3 regions of the Desulfosalsimonas propionicica genome follow, and region 2 is predicted to be linked to each of the others. Evidence: riboswitches for the same ligand, from Rfam matches in the RefSeq annotation. Region 2 holds a riboswitch; each other region holds the start of a gene.
What was found. A riboswitch is a leader RNA that binds a small molecule or an ion and turns the genes downstream of it on or off. The one in region 2 is predicted to bind cobalamin.

Region 1 (3,521 bases), on a different contig from region 2:
GCGGCACATTTTCATTGACAACAGTAAAGGAGGCACCATGGGCAAAAAATTTTTATTGATTCTCTGTTTTTCCATTTTATGTATCTGCACGCAACATTCCGCACATGCGCGATCCGCTCACAATGCCACGGCCATGGAAGATATTGTGGTCACATCTGAGCGGTTTCCTTCTCCGGAAAAAGAAAGCCCGCAATTTATTCAGTCTTTTTCAGCCGCGGAATTAAAGCGCACCGGCGGCAACAACGTTATTGACGCCCTGCGCCGGATCGGCGGGTTTTCATTTCAGGGTTATTCACCCATGGGTGTAAAAGCCGGAATGGGCAGTTCGCTGTCGATTCGCGGAGTTGAAGGCGGCGAGTTGGTCCTGATCAATGGCATGCCCATTCAAAATTCCGGAAACAAAAATTATGAATTATCCAATTTTTCGCTTGAAAACATTGAACGGGTTGAAGTTATGAAAGGGGCATCTTCCATTCAGTACGGTGCCGATGCCATGAGCGGGGCCATCAATATTATCACCAAAAAGAATGCCGTTCACAAACAGACAACGGCATCCGTGGAATTCGGGGATTACGGCTATCACAACCATCATCTGCAATACCTCGGGCCAGGGGTGAATGTGGGGTTTGGGTATCAGCATATGAATTCAATTAAGCGCAATGATGACTTTGCGGATAACGAATACAGCGATACCAGACCGCTTCACCGGTATTCAGCCAGCGTAAACGCCAATATCGCGGAAAATTTATATTTTGACGGCCTGGCCAGTTACGTGGACTCCGGCTATGAAACATATGACGCCACAACCGGTCAGGTAATGGACACCAATGAGCAGGAGCAGTATGAAATTTTTACCAACCTGCGCTATGAGACCGAAAACGCGAGATTCAAAGCATTTTACAAATACGGGGATGAAGAGAGAAAAACATACGAATACCAGCCTTCCAAAATCCTGGACGGGATCAGTAAAAACAAGCATTTTAATACCGGTTTATCAACAGACGCCAAATTTGATTTCCTGACTGCTGAAGTCAAAACCGGCTTTGAATATATTCATCGCGCTGCCAACTTTGAAACCGGATATGGATATCATTACCGCAATGACGTTGCCGTGTTTGCCATTATCAGCAAGCGCTTTTTCCAGCGGCTGAAAATCGATCTGGGCATGCGGGAGCAATTGATTTATGCGGACGCCGCCGGTGAAGACCAGGATGAATTCACTCCCAGCCTGGGGCTTAATTTCCGGCTGAATCAATCCGTGAATCTGTTTGCCAATGCGGCAAAAGCCTTCAGGGCGCCTTCTTTTAACAATTTGTACTATGATTCCTGGCTGCTGAAAGGCAACCCGGAGCTGACCCCGGAAAAGGGCTGGACTTACGACGCAGGGGTCAAGTTTACAAACGCATGGAGCAAGATCCGGTTATCCGGGTTTTTCATGGATTACAAGGACAAGATTGAATCCTATAAAGGCGGCGGCTACCCGTATGAATACTTTAACGCCGGCACCTATGAAAGTCTTGGCGTTGACTGGAATGTTGATCTTTTCCCCTTTCATGGCCGGGATAACTGGTCCAGCCGGATCTCCTTTTATTCTTCGGGTACATGGTGCGACCCGGTTGCCAAAGATCCCGACGGCAGTCAATACCAGACCGGCCCCAAATTCAGCTCCTCTGCGGGCGCGGCATATGACGGCGGCATGTTCAGCCTTGCCCTGAATTTCAATTATGTCACCAGCCGTCCGGATGACCTGGATGATATCTCGACACTCGACATCAGCGGAAAATACAAGCTGCCCAAAGGATATCTCACCTTCGGCGTTGATAACGTGTTTGATCAGGAGGTTGAGATCAACGGCAACAAGGACACAGACAACTATGTATATTACGGAATGCCCCGGTTTTTTAAAATTGGGTATGAGGTGCGGTTTTAAATCAGGATAACCGGATTATTGAATATTTTTTATTGGCATTTTTCATCTTAAAAGTTGTTCAGGTGCTTTGAATCAAGCTTAAGAGGGAACCCTGTGTGAATCAGGGACCGGCCCGCGGCTGTAAGCGGGGACGAAAGCTGCCCAATAAGCCACTGTTTTTATGAATGGGAAGGCGCAGCCGGTAGGCAGATCCGCAAGTCAGAACACCTGCCTGGACAAATCTTGAGTCCCTGCTTTCGCGGCGAAAGCAGGCTCAGAAGCGATCGCGGTGGTAAAAAAGGGACATCCCCGGATCGAAGTTTCATCTTCGGTTCGGGGTTTTTTATTTTTACAGACAGGGAGGGACGTTATGAAATTACAAGTTGCATTGTTTCGGTTTTTTTTCGTGCTTGCCGGGCTTTTGATTTTTTTTGAAGCGGATTCCGCTTTTGCCGGCAACAGGGCTTTGTTAAAAGCCTCACAGGCAAAAGACATTGAGAAACAGCAAGACATTCCGCTCATCGCCGGAAAAGAGGTGGCCTCCGGGGCACACGAACTTGGCGCCATGACGGTGACCGCCCGGAAAAGAGAAGAAGACGCCCAGGATGTGCCCATTGGCAGTTCTGTATTTTCGGCGGTCCAGCTTGAAGATGCTGATATCAGAGATGTCAATGAACTGACCCGTTTTTCCCCGAACGTATATATGAAACACAGCACTGCCGGAAATACGATCGTATTTCGGGGCATCTCTACGTATGACACATCCATATACAGCCCTGCCGGTTTTTATGTTAATGGCCTGAACTATCCTCTCCATTACATGCACAATCCTGATTTTTTTGACATTGAACGCATCGAGGTCCTCAAGGGGCCCCAGGGGACCCTTTATGGCAGAAACAGCGAATCAGGGGTTGTCAACATTATCACCAAACAACCGGGCAACCATTTCAGGGCCAGGGTATTTGGTGAATACGGAGCTTATGATGCCTCCGGCAACAATCCCGATTCTTTCCGGACGGGTGGAACAGTCAGCGGGCCGGTGCAAAAAGATAAATTGTATATGGGGCTTAGCTGGCAGAGGGAAGACTCGGATGGCTTCATGGAAAATGTATACAAGAACACAGACGATGCGGGCAGGACAGACCATAACAACGGAAGGGCCACGCTTCGATGGACTCCTTCCGAAGTGTGGGACATATCCTTGATCACTGATTTTATGGAGGAAGATGAAGGGATAGGCTATTATCGATTTCTCAGTGGCCCTTCACAAACATGCCGCCACACTATTGCCTATGACGGAGAAAACTATCGAGAAAACAAAGGTAATGGCCAGACTTTGCGGATCCAATACAAAGGTGAATCCTTCAATATTCTCTCTGTTACTGGCAGATCTTATTACGAAAGCAAAAGTGGTATAGACTTTGACTCCACTCCAGCGCCTCTTGGAAATAATATTTTTGGCTTTGAAGATACTCTTTTAAGCCAGGAAGTCCGCATCTCTTCTGTCCAGGAGAGCAGCGCTTTTCAGTGGTTATTGGGGATCTACGGCTTTACTGAAGAAAACAATGTTGACTTTGAGATGCAAAGAACAAACCAGAATATGCAGCAGATA
Region 2 (5,458 bases):
TTAGAGCAAGTGGACAAGCTCTACCATGACCCGCACATGGCCCCGCCCCATCATTACCTGGCCCACTACCGGTGGATCAGGGAGGTCTTTGGCGCGGATGCAGTGATCCATGTGGGAAAACACGGGAGCCTGGAGTGGCTGCCGGGAAAAGCCGTGGGCCTTGGGCCGGAGTGCTACCCGGATCTTGCCATAGGGGATCTGCCCAATATCTATCCCTATATAATAAATGACCCCGGCGAAGGCACCCAGGCCAAGCGTCGCTCTTATGCCTGTATAATTGATCACCTGCCGCCGGCCCTGACAAACGCAGGGCTCTACGAGGAGCTGGCGGATCTGGAAAATCGGCTATTGGAATATCAGGAGGCCGCAGTCCAGGACCCGGCCAAGCTGGAGATCCTGGCGCCCATGATATGGGAGGCCGCTGAAGCGGCCGATCTTGTAAATGACCTGAACCTCACTCGCAAAGCCGCTCTTTCCGACGTGGCCGCCTTTATTGAAACCCTTCATGAGTATTTGGGAGAAATATCGGATACCACCATTGCAGACGGCCTGCATACCCTGGGCCGGCCGCCGGAGAATGCTCAATTGATCCGGACCCTGGTCCAGATCATGCGCCTGGCCAACGGATCGGTGCCCTCGCTTCGCGAAGCGGTTTTAAGGGCCTTGGGCTATGACCCCGAACAGGTATTTAACAGCCGGGGCCGGCCGGTAATCGGCGCGGCTGTTGAGACCGGGGGCCAGGTGCTGGAAAAAGCCCGGCAGCTTTGTGAGGATTTGGTAGGGGATCTGATGAATTCGGGAAAAGAAGCGGACGCGGCAGTGGAGGCCCAGCGGCAGCATCTGGGCAAAGCCCATCCGGCGGTGACCGAAGCCCTTGAGTTTGTCCAAAATGATCTGGCTCCGCGGCTTCAGCAGACGGAAAACGAAAGGATCGCCTGTCTTGGCGCTCTGGAGGGCCGTTTTGTGCCGCCCGGCCCGTCCGGGGCTCCCAGCCGCGGACAGGCGCACATTCTTCCCACGGGTCGAAATTTTTATTCCGTGGACCCTCAGAAGATTCCCACCCCTGCGGCCTGGGAAGTGGGCCGCAAACTGGGGGATGCCTTGATGGCGCGTTACCTTGACGAACACGGAAGCTATCCGGACAGCGTGGGCCTGATCCTGTGGGCAAGCCCGACCATGCGCTCCAAGGGTGATGATGTGGCGGAAATCCTCTATCTTTTGGGAGTTCGGCCGGTATGGCAGAAAGGCTCCGGCAATGTGCGCGGTGTTGAAATTATTCCCGCAGCCGAACTCGGCCGGCCGCGCATTGACGTCTCCCCGAGAATTTCCGGCATTTTCCGCGATGCCTTTCCGCTGCTTGTGGACTTGATCGATCAGGCGGTGCAGATGGTGGCTGCGCTTGCCGAGGCGCCTGAGACCAATTTTATCCGTCGCCATGTCACCCTGGATTTGGCGGAGCTGGCCGGACAAGGGCTTGAAGGAATAGACGCTTTCCGTCAGGCCACATACCGCATCTTTGGCTCTGCTCCCGGCAGCTATGGCGCGGGCGTGGCCCAGCTTGTGGAATCAAAGGCCTGGGAGACGGTTGATGACCTGGGCAATATGTATATTCAGTGCTCTTCTTATGCCTACGGAAAAAACAGCTTTGGCGAGTCGTCGGAAAAGAGCTTCCGCAAGGCACTTTCCCGGATGTCGGTGACGGTTAAAAACGAGGACACCCGGGAAAAGGACATGATGAGCTGTACGGATTTCTACAACTACCACGGCGGCCTGATCACGGCCGTGCACGCGGTGACCGGAGGCCGACCCTTTTCTCTGGCCGGCGACTCGGCCGATCCGGACCGGGCAGCGGTCCGCACCACCACTGAGGAAGCCCGGCATATCTTCCGCGCGCGCCTGTTAAACCCCAAATGGCTGGAAGGTCTGAAACGCCACGGATTTAAAGGCGCGGGCGATATATCCAAGGCCATGGACATCATCTTGGGCTGGGATGCTACCGCCGGCGTGGTGGATGACTGGATGTATCAGCGCTTTGCCCGGAAAGTGGCCCTGGACGCGAATATGCAGGAATGGATGAAGCAGGTCAACCCCTATGCCCTGCAAAACATCCTGAATAAACTCCTGGAAGCTGTGCAGCGAGGCATGTGGCGGACGGACGCGGAAACCCTGGATGCCCTCAGGAATGCCTATCTGGATGCGGAAGGCGAGGTTGAGGCGGCAACCGACGAGCAGGCTGAGTGAAACGGAAAAACCGGCGCAGCAGCAGAAGCATCGTCCTTATCCGGATGGCCGGCTGCCCGGTAGAGCCCATGGTCCCTTCCGATCACATAATCCGCCTCCTCGCTTGCCCCCAGTTTGTGATGGGGTGTGCGATAGATCCTGCCATCAACGCTGAGTTCGTAATCCGGCACATCCGACCATCCCTCCGGGTGATACACCGTGCGGAAAAATTTGCCGTACCGAATAACATAGACAGGTTCGCTCATTTGCCATGCCGGATGGCTAGGGGCGGCAAAAAGCTTCATCATAGCAGCCTCTTTATTTTAAAGGGTTTTCCAAATAAAAAAGCCCTCCAGACACGTGCAACGGTGTCTGGAGGGCTGCACCCAGTTTTCTTGGCCCTCATCTATTGCGAATGGAACAATTTGTCCATTCGGAGCTGTCCATCAGGTTCGGCATCTGTAGCTCCGCAGAAACACCGATATATGGGTCAAGGCAGGTCTTCTGGCTCCCCCGCCTTCTCAGCGGCCTTCCCATGGGGCTTGAGCCCTACAGTGGCGCACAAAGGCTGAAAAGGTCTCCGTCATCATGAGACGGATCGGGGTTACAGCGGCGGGACCGCTCCCGGCTTTCACGGGATTCCCTATTAAGCAAACTACACCCTAACACTTTTATTCATATTGGCTGCACAGCAGACTGTCAAGGGAAAGTTCCGGAAAAAAGGAGCTATGTCTGCAACCGGGTGGCGCCGGGCGCGGAAACAGCTGATAAAAGCCTCGTCGCCAAAGACCAGATCCGGGCAAGCATTTACCGAGTTCGCCTTTTCCGTATATTGCGATTTTTATAACAATGGGTCAGACCGTTGTCTCAGTTCCGGCATGATTGGTTTCCATGAAGTGCCTGGAGGAGTCCTCGTCCGGGTAAAAGTCTTCTGCCAGGGCAATGCTGTTGAAATTCTTGCGCACCCATTTGTGAAAGGCGTTGGCAAAGGCGGGATCATGAAAGCGGATCACTTCGCCCAGGCAGTTCAGGTCCTGCTGTATGCGCCAGTATAGATACATAAAAATACCCCCTCGAATTTTGGCCTTAATAAAAATTTTGTTTTTCCAATCAGATATGGGTCAACCCGGTTTCGCCCGGATGGGTACTGAAGTTGAGCAGGCGATGGAGAGTCAAAACTCGATGCCTTTCTGTGCCGTGATCCCCGCTTGATAGGGATGTTTGAGGGCCCTGGTTTCCGATACCAGGTCAGCCGCGGCCATGAGCGGCTTCGGGGCGTCGCGGCCGGTGACGGCCACATTCATCCCGGAAGGCCTGCCCGCAAGGGCCGAGAGAACCGTATCCATATCCACCATGCCGTAGTTGAGCAGGTAGGTAAACTCGTCGAGGACCACCAGATGATACTTGCCGGAATTTATGGCGTTTTGGGCAAACGCCCAGGCCTCGCGCGCAGCCGCCTTGTCCTCTTCCAGGTTGTCGGATTTCCAGGTAAAGCCACGGCCCATAACGTGGAAATCGATCAGGCCGTCAAACCGGCCCACCGCATCCATCTCCCCGTATTTCCAGGAGCCTTTGATAAACTGGATGAAGCAGACGTTAAGCCCATGGCCCGCGCTTCTCAGGGAAAGGCCCAGGGCGGATGTGGTCTTGCCCTTGCCGTCTCCGGTAAACACCATCAATAATCCTTTTTTCAATCTTTTTTTCATTTGATTTGTTCCTCCAGTCGCCATTTCAGCTGCCATTTTGCAACCTGGGCAGCGGTCATGAGGTCGATTTTGCTGCCCTGAAATTTCGTCTTCACATCGCCTATGGCGTAAGGGATTTCATGGCGCAGCTATTTCAGTTGATGCTAAAGAGAATATTCAATGCCCATGATTGCGTAAAAACCAGGCTGTTCATACCCGAGGCCTTCTTCGATGGCTTCGTCCAGCAGGTTTTCGATGCGGCCATAGAGGTTCAGGCCTTCATAAACCTCGTAGCGGCCGGAAACATCCAGCCGGAAATAATCCTCCATTTCGAGGTCCCCTTTCCAGCGCAGTCGCGGGCCGCAGTAATAGCCGGTAACCCCGAAATTGTATTTTGCCGTTTCATAAAAAAGACTGATATTGCCTTTATTTCTGGCGATCTGGACGGTTCGGTAGCGTTCTCCGGCCTCTTTGCTGTGCGATCCGGTATAGGTGTAGTTGCCGCGAAGATTCAGGTGGTCGGTCAGGGCTGCGCCAAATGAGAATTCCAGGCCGCTGACTTCCTGGGAATCCCGGTTGGCGTATTGGCCATAACCCGAGTCCCGTCTTGGATTGACGATGGTGTGATCAAAAACAATGACATCATCCAATTCCGAGTAGTAATAGGTCAGTTCCGCGTTTAACCGACCGTTCATGAATTCCTGGCGAACACCGCCTTCAACTGTCCAGCCGGTCTCAGGTTCGATGTTTTGGTTTCCATAGGACGGATCATAGAGGTTGGAAAACGTGGGGGCCCTGAAGCTGGTCCCGTAGTTTGCAAACAGGGTGGTCCCGGTCCGGAGAAATGTATAGGCCGAGCCGAGCTTGCCGGTGGTCTCACTGCCATAGACTTCATGTTCATCCCGCCGCAGGCCGGCGGAAATAATCATGGCGTCATTCAGGAGCATTAACTGGTCATTGACATAAAATGAGTAGTTGTAAGTATCCGCTGAGACATCGCCATACCGCCCCCATTTCCCGCCTTCCTGGTACAGGTATTCAAACCCGTAAAGCATGGTATTGGAACCGGCATTGCCTATCTGCATATCCCATATCAGGTTGTAGTCCGTCATCAGATTCTTGTGATCGTAGCCATATGCCTCGCCTGTACCTTTATCGTAAATCGGAACGGCCTCACCCTTATTATATGCGACCCCGTCATAGGTAAAATTGTCAAAGGGTGCGGTTTCATATCCCAGCAGACCATCATCCTTGTCATTGCGGTAATGATCTTTCTCAAACCAGCCCAGCATCATTTTCTGGCGAAAGGCATCATTGATCCGGTGGGAGATATTCAGGGTGGTGATGTGATGTTCATACTCGTTGGCGTTATTCGGGTCCGGGGTTTGAAAGGCATAATGCGCATCCCGGTTCTCGAGGAATTCATTGGATTCATTGAGTTCAGCCGCCTGAAACTCGCTTTTGACATACAAATAGGCCAGTTCCACATCAAAAGGGCCGGGATGCCAGCCGAGTTTAAGGGCAGGGGACAGGTTTTTGTAATACTCCTCGTC
Region 3 (5,458 bases), on a different contig from region 2:
CCTGCGATGCCCCGGACTACCCGGAAACCGCCAAAGCCGCCCTGAAGGAAATGCACCGGCAGGTCGGCGATCTGACAATTGACCCCGGGGGCATTGCCTTGCGCGGCCTTCTGGTGCGCCACCTGGTGCTGCCGGAAAACCTGGCCGGCACCCGGGAGGCCATGGCCTTTATTGTAAAAGAAATCTCGCCGGACACCTATGTCAATGTCATGAGCCAGTACCGGCCCATGGGCCATGCCGCAAAAGTGCCGGAACTGGCCCGGCCGGTTGGGCCCGGGGAATACCGGGAGGCGGTAAACGCAGCCAGAGAGGAAGGAATCCACAGACTTGACCGACCGTAAAACCGATATTACAGGAAAACATCCCTATACGCCCCTGCCCCGGTCCTATAAAAACCAATTCAGCTTTTCCCTGGCCTGCCCCTCGTTTATCTACCCGGACCACATTCTGCCCAATGTCTCCATGCTGGCGCCGTTTGTGGACGAAATCGAGGTGCTCATTTTTGAAAGCGCACCTGCCAAACACCTGCCGCCTGAAAACGATATCCGGCAAATGGCCGCCCTGGCAAAAAATCAACAAATTTCCTACAACGTGCACCTGCCCACAGATGTCAACATCACAGATGCGGTCCCCGGCCGGCAGAAAAAAGCCATTGAACGCATCCTGGCGGCCGCAGACCGTGCCCGGCCCCTTGCGCCCGTGACCTGGACCCTGCATCTGCCTTTTGAAGAAAACAGCACAGATACGGGCACGGTGCAAAAATGGCAGAAACGGGCCATTGATGCATTGGAACGGCTGCTGGTCCAGAGCGGGATTGCCCCCCGGCACATCTCCATTGAAAACCTGGATTATCCGCCAGAATGGATGGAGCCAGTGGCAGAAGCCATGGATGTTTCCGTATGCCTGGATACCGGCCACCTGCTGGAATACAATTTTGACATCCTTGAAACCTTTGAACTTTTCCGCCCCAGGATCACGATCCTGCATTTATATGGCGACGTGGCCGCCGGCCGGGGCCATTTGGGCCTTCATCGCCTGGATGCCCGGCATGTTCCGGCTGTATCGCGAATTCTGGAGGGATTTTGCGGCACTGTGAGTCTGGAGGTATTTTCCTTCAATGATCTGAGCAAATCCCTTCCGGCCCTGGAGGGCCTTGTTTCCTGAGGGCCTTGCAGATATTGCTTGACTTTGCCGGCACCCCTTGGTTAAAAATTTTAAGACAATTGAACAGGGCGTTTTTTTGCAAACGGAACACGGTGCAAACCCGTGACGCTCCCGGCGCTGTGAACCGCTAAACGCCCGCGCGCATGCAGGGCCATGGCCCTGCGGTCGCTGCCGGTTTTCAGGCCGGCGGGAAGGCCCGCGCGGGATTTCAATCCGGCAAGTCAGAAGACGTGTAAAAAACGCGAATTTACGGAATCCGATGGCAAAGGGTTCCGGCAGGAAAACCCATGTTTTCCGGTCGGGACCCTTTTTTTGTTAAAAGCTTTTTACCGCGTCCGCTGTTTTTTCAGGAAGGAAGCCCTGCGGCCGGGCATGAAAACAACGCTTTTTAAGACTTGGATGTGTTGCTTTCGACCCCCTTGGTGAAACTTTGCACGCAGTCGGCCATGATGCCGGCCCGGGGGTGGTTTGCGAGTCGCATTGAGCGCGCAAGCGGTCAGCAGGGAGCAAACCGCCACCGGGTCGGCATCATGCGAAAATTACAGAACCAGGCACGAACAGCAACTTTTTTTGATGTTACCCGGCTGCGGTATTTTAACCCAACAGATACAGAAAAAAGGAGAGACACAATGAACCTTAACGAAGCCATTGAAAAAATCCGCCCCCCGGATGAACAATTTGAACAAAAGGCCGCGGCCCGGCTGTCTGATCAGGCCCGGCCCGGCGGCAGCCTGGGAATGCTGGAAGACGCGGCCCGGCGCCTGGCGGGCATGGCCCGAAGCCTGGATGTGCACTTGAAACGCAAGGTCATCGTTACCTGCGCGGGTGATCACGGCGTGGTGGCGGAAGGTGTAAGCCTTTTTCCCCAGGAAGTCACAGCCCAGATGGTTTACAACTTTGTGGACGGCGGGGCCTCAATCAACGTCCTGGCCCGGCACGCCGGCGCGGAAGTCCGGGCGGCGGACCTGGGCGTAAACCATGATTTTGAAAAAAATCTGCCGATTTTTCATGAAAAAATCCGAAAAGGGACGGATAATCTAAGACGTAAATCCGCCATGACCCGCCGGGAAGCTATTTTGTCAATTGAGGCCGGCATCCGCATTGCCGAACAGCTCCACACTGCACATTCGGTGGACCTGCTGGGCACCGGGGATATGGGCATCGGCAACACCACCCCCTCTTCTGCGGTGATTGCGGCATTTTCCGGCATTGACCCGAAAAAACTCGTGGGCCGGGGCACGGGTATTGATGACACCGCCCTGACAAACAAGATCGAGGTGATCCGCGGGGCCCTGGACCTGCACACCCCGGACCCGAAAGACCCCGTTGACGTGCTGGCCAAAGTGGGCGGATTTGAAATCGGCGGTCTGGCCGGGCTCGTCATTGGCGGGGCTGCCCTGGGATTTCCAGTGGTGTGCGACGGCCTGATTGCCACGGCCGGGGCCCTGATTGCCTGCGAACTGGCCCCGGGAGCCAAAAAATGGTTGTTTACAAGCCACCGCTCCGTGGAAATCGGCCACCAGTTCATGATTGACCGGCTGGGCATGGAGCCGCTGCTGGATCTCGGGCTCCGGCTCGGGGAAGGCACGGGTGCGGCTCTGGCCATGGAACTTCTGGATGCCGCAACCCGGGTGTTGGCCGAAATCCGGACATTTGAGGAAGTCAGCATCAGAAACGCCCAGAAACAGTAAATTTGATGAGCCTGTAAAAAGTCTTTTTTACAGGCTGTATTATGTAAAATCAGGAAGTTATTTTTTATCGCCTGACGGTTATATCTGTTTTAAGACTTCTTGCGACCCCATCAAATTTGATCAATATGATCAAATACAGCAAACCCTGAAAAAAATTTGTCAGGATTTGCGCATGTACCGGGGTCGGGGTGGGTTTGTTTGTCTGCGGATCGCTTTCGGCGATCGGCCCGCGGCCCTGGCTGGAATTTCAAAAACTCGGGCGCAGGCGCCCTCAGACAGTTTGAAATTCCGGGCGCCAGGCCCGCGGGCCGATCTTTGGCCGAAACCGCTCCAATGCAGCCAAACAAACCCACCCCGACCCCGCCACATGGCCAGCATTCTGGGAATAGGAACACTACTGCGTTTTTACCGAAAAACGCCCCTGAGTTCGAGAATGGCTCAGGTGTAGGTCAATCCGGAGGGCTTTTCCAATTTCCTTTGCAGAAAAATCGAGCTTGCAATGGCTCGCCAGGGAAGCCCGGAGGGCCGGGGGGGCGGGTTTTTGAAGCGACATTGAGCGTTTTTGCGGAAAAATTCAGCCACTGCCGGAGCCGGAAAATTTCAAACTGTTTGAGGCCGTAAGGCCGAGTTTTTGAAATTTCGGCGGAGGCATTGGCTGAATCCGCAAAAAGGCTCAGGAGCGAAAAAACCCGCCCCCACGCCCTCCGGACTTCCTTCCCCAAAACTTGCAAAATTCCGATGGCAGCGTCTGGATGTTTGGAACAGGCCGGGCGGGAACTTTTTTATCCATGGCCTTCATATCCATTGCAGTATATGCTATATTTCAGCCAATGTCCGCCTGGGCCGGCAAACAAGAGGAATTTTATGGCAGAAATGTTTGATTCGGCAAAAACCCGCATCCTTGAAAATGTTCAGGTCAACATCCCGTTTACCTGGCTTATGGATTCACAGGAAAACTGGCTGGAAATTTTCGCGGAAAACCGAATTCAGCCGGAAATCGGCTTAGACGCTGAGACCCTGGACCGGTTTGCACCGGAAGATTTCTCCCGTGTGGGCCGCCGGTTTGCCCATGCCGGGTGCCGGGTGACGGTACACGGACCGTTTCTGGACTTGTCACCGGGATCGCCAGATCCGGAAATCCGGTCGGCAACCCACAAGCGGCTGACACAGGCCCGGGCGGCTGCAGAGGTTTTGGGCCCGGAAACCATGGTCTGCCATGCCGGCTATGACCCGGCGCGCTACAGCTTTATCCGGCAGGAGTGGTACAAAAGGGCGGCTGACACATGGAACACCCACAGCTATGCCCTTTGGGACCATGGCATCCGCCTGGTGCTGGAAAACGTCTACGAACCCGACCCAAAAGACCTGATGGATTTATTTGAAAAAACCGATCCAGAGACAACCGGTTTCTGTCTTGACGTGGGACACCTGACCGTATTTGGCTCGTTTTCTCTCTCAGAGTGGCTCAACAGACTCGGTCCCCGTATCCGCCAGCTCCACCTGCACGACAATTGCGGAAAAACCGATGACCACCTGGGAATGGGACGGGGCATCATCGATTTCACGCCCTTGCATGAGTGGCTGAAAACCGCCGGCCCCGGGCCTGTTATCACCCTGGAACCCCACCGCCGGGAAGACCTGTTGCACAGCCTTTTGTTTCTGGAAAATCACAAATGGTTCCAATAAGTTCTTTATTGCTGAGCGCACCCGGCAAATGCCTTGATTTGCCTTGACAAATCCGGCTGTTCTTATTAGATAAATTCCTTTACATCAGGAGGTGTATAAGGCGAGATGCCCGTTAGCAATTGTTTCGGGTTTTGTGAAATGACCAACATCATTTGAAAGGAGAGGTTGACATGTCGAATCTAATTCCCCCGCATGGCGGCAAGGGCCTGATCAATTGTCTGCTGGAAGGCGCGGAACTGGAAGCGGAAAAGAAAAAAGCCGAAGGATTGAAAAAGGTTTCGCTGTCTCCCAGGGAACGCGGTGACCTGATCATGCTCGGCACCGGCGGTTTCTCACCCCTGGACGGCTTTATGACCAAGGCGGACTGGAAGAGTGTCTGTGACAACTACCAGCTGTCAGACGGCACATTCTGGCCCGTGCCCGTGACCCTGTCGGCAAGCCAGGAAGAGGCCGGCGCCATCAGCGAAGGCGACGAAATCGCCCTGTTTAATTCGGAAACCAACGAAATCATGGCCACCATGAAGGTTACCGAGAAATTTGAGATGACCGAGGAAAACAAGCGCTATGAATGCGAAAAGGTTTTCATGGGCGAAGGCACTCCCACTCCGGAAGAATTCTGGAAGATTGCAGAAGATGAGCATCCGGGCGTGCAGATGGTCATGAACCAGAAACCCTTTAACCTGGCCGGCCAGGTAAAGGTTCTGTCTGAAGCTGAATTTCCCACCAAGTACAAGGGCATTTACATGCGCCCGTCAGAATCCCGCAGAATTTTCGAGGAACGTGGATGGCAGAAGGTCGCCGCCCTGCAGCTGCGCAATCCCATGCACCGCTCCCACGAATACCTGGCCAAGATCGCCATTGAAGTCAGCGACGGCTGCTTTATCCACTCCTTGGTGGGCAACCTCAAACCCGGCGAC

Region 1: another riboswitch for cobalamin. It lies ahead of HNR65_RS03470 (TonB-dependent receptor); the one in region 2 lies ahead of HNR65_RS12045 (hypothetical protein).
Region 3: another riboswitch for cobalamin. It lies ahead of cobT (nicotinate-nucleotide--dimethylbenzimidazole phosphoribosyltransferase); the one in region 2 lies ahead of HNR65_RS12045 (hypothetical protein).

What each region holds. Positions count from the first base shown of each region.
Region 1 covers NZ_JACDUS010000001.1:818,105-821,625, forward strand. Annotated here, with positions in the region: gene HNR65_RS03465 (TonB-dependent receptor) at 38-1,930, shown strand; cobalamin riboswitch at 1,974-2,159, shown strand; partial or broken gene HNR65_RS03470 (TonB-dependent receptor) at 2,280-3,521, shown strand, end outside.
Region 2 covers NZ_JACDUS010000007.1:25,418-30,875, forward strand. Annotated here, with positions in the region: gene cobN (cobaltochelatase subunit CobN) at 1-2,241, shown strand, start outside; gene HNR65_RS12045 (hypothetical protein) at 2,187-2,528, opposite strand; cobalamin riboswitch at 2,698-2,900, opposite strand; gene HNR65_RS12050 (hypothetical protein) at 3,075-3,281, opposite strand; gene cobO (cob(I)yrinic acid a,c-diamide adenosyltransferase) at 3,393-3,962, opposite strand; gene HNR65_RS12060 (TonB-dependent receptor plug domain-containing protein) at 4,070-5,458, opposite strand, start outside.
Region 3 covers NZ_JACDUS010000001.1:489,443-494,900, reverse strand. Annotated here, with positions in the region: gene HNR65_RS02155 (radical SAM protein) at 1-341, shown strand, start outside; gene cbiR (cobamide remodeling phosphodiesterase CbiR) at 328-1,164, shown strand; cobalamin riboswitch at 1,205-1,410, shown strand; gene cobT (nicotinate-nucleotide--dimethylbenzimidazole phosphoribosyltransferase) at 1,794-2,855, shown strand; gene HNR65_RS02140 (sugar phosphate isomerase/epimerase family protein) at 3,720-4,541, shown strand; gene sat (sulfate adenylyltransferase) at 4,712-5,458, shown strand, end outside.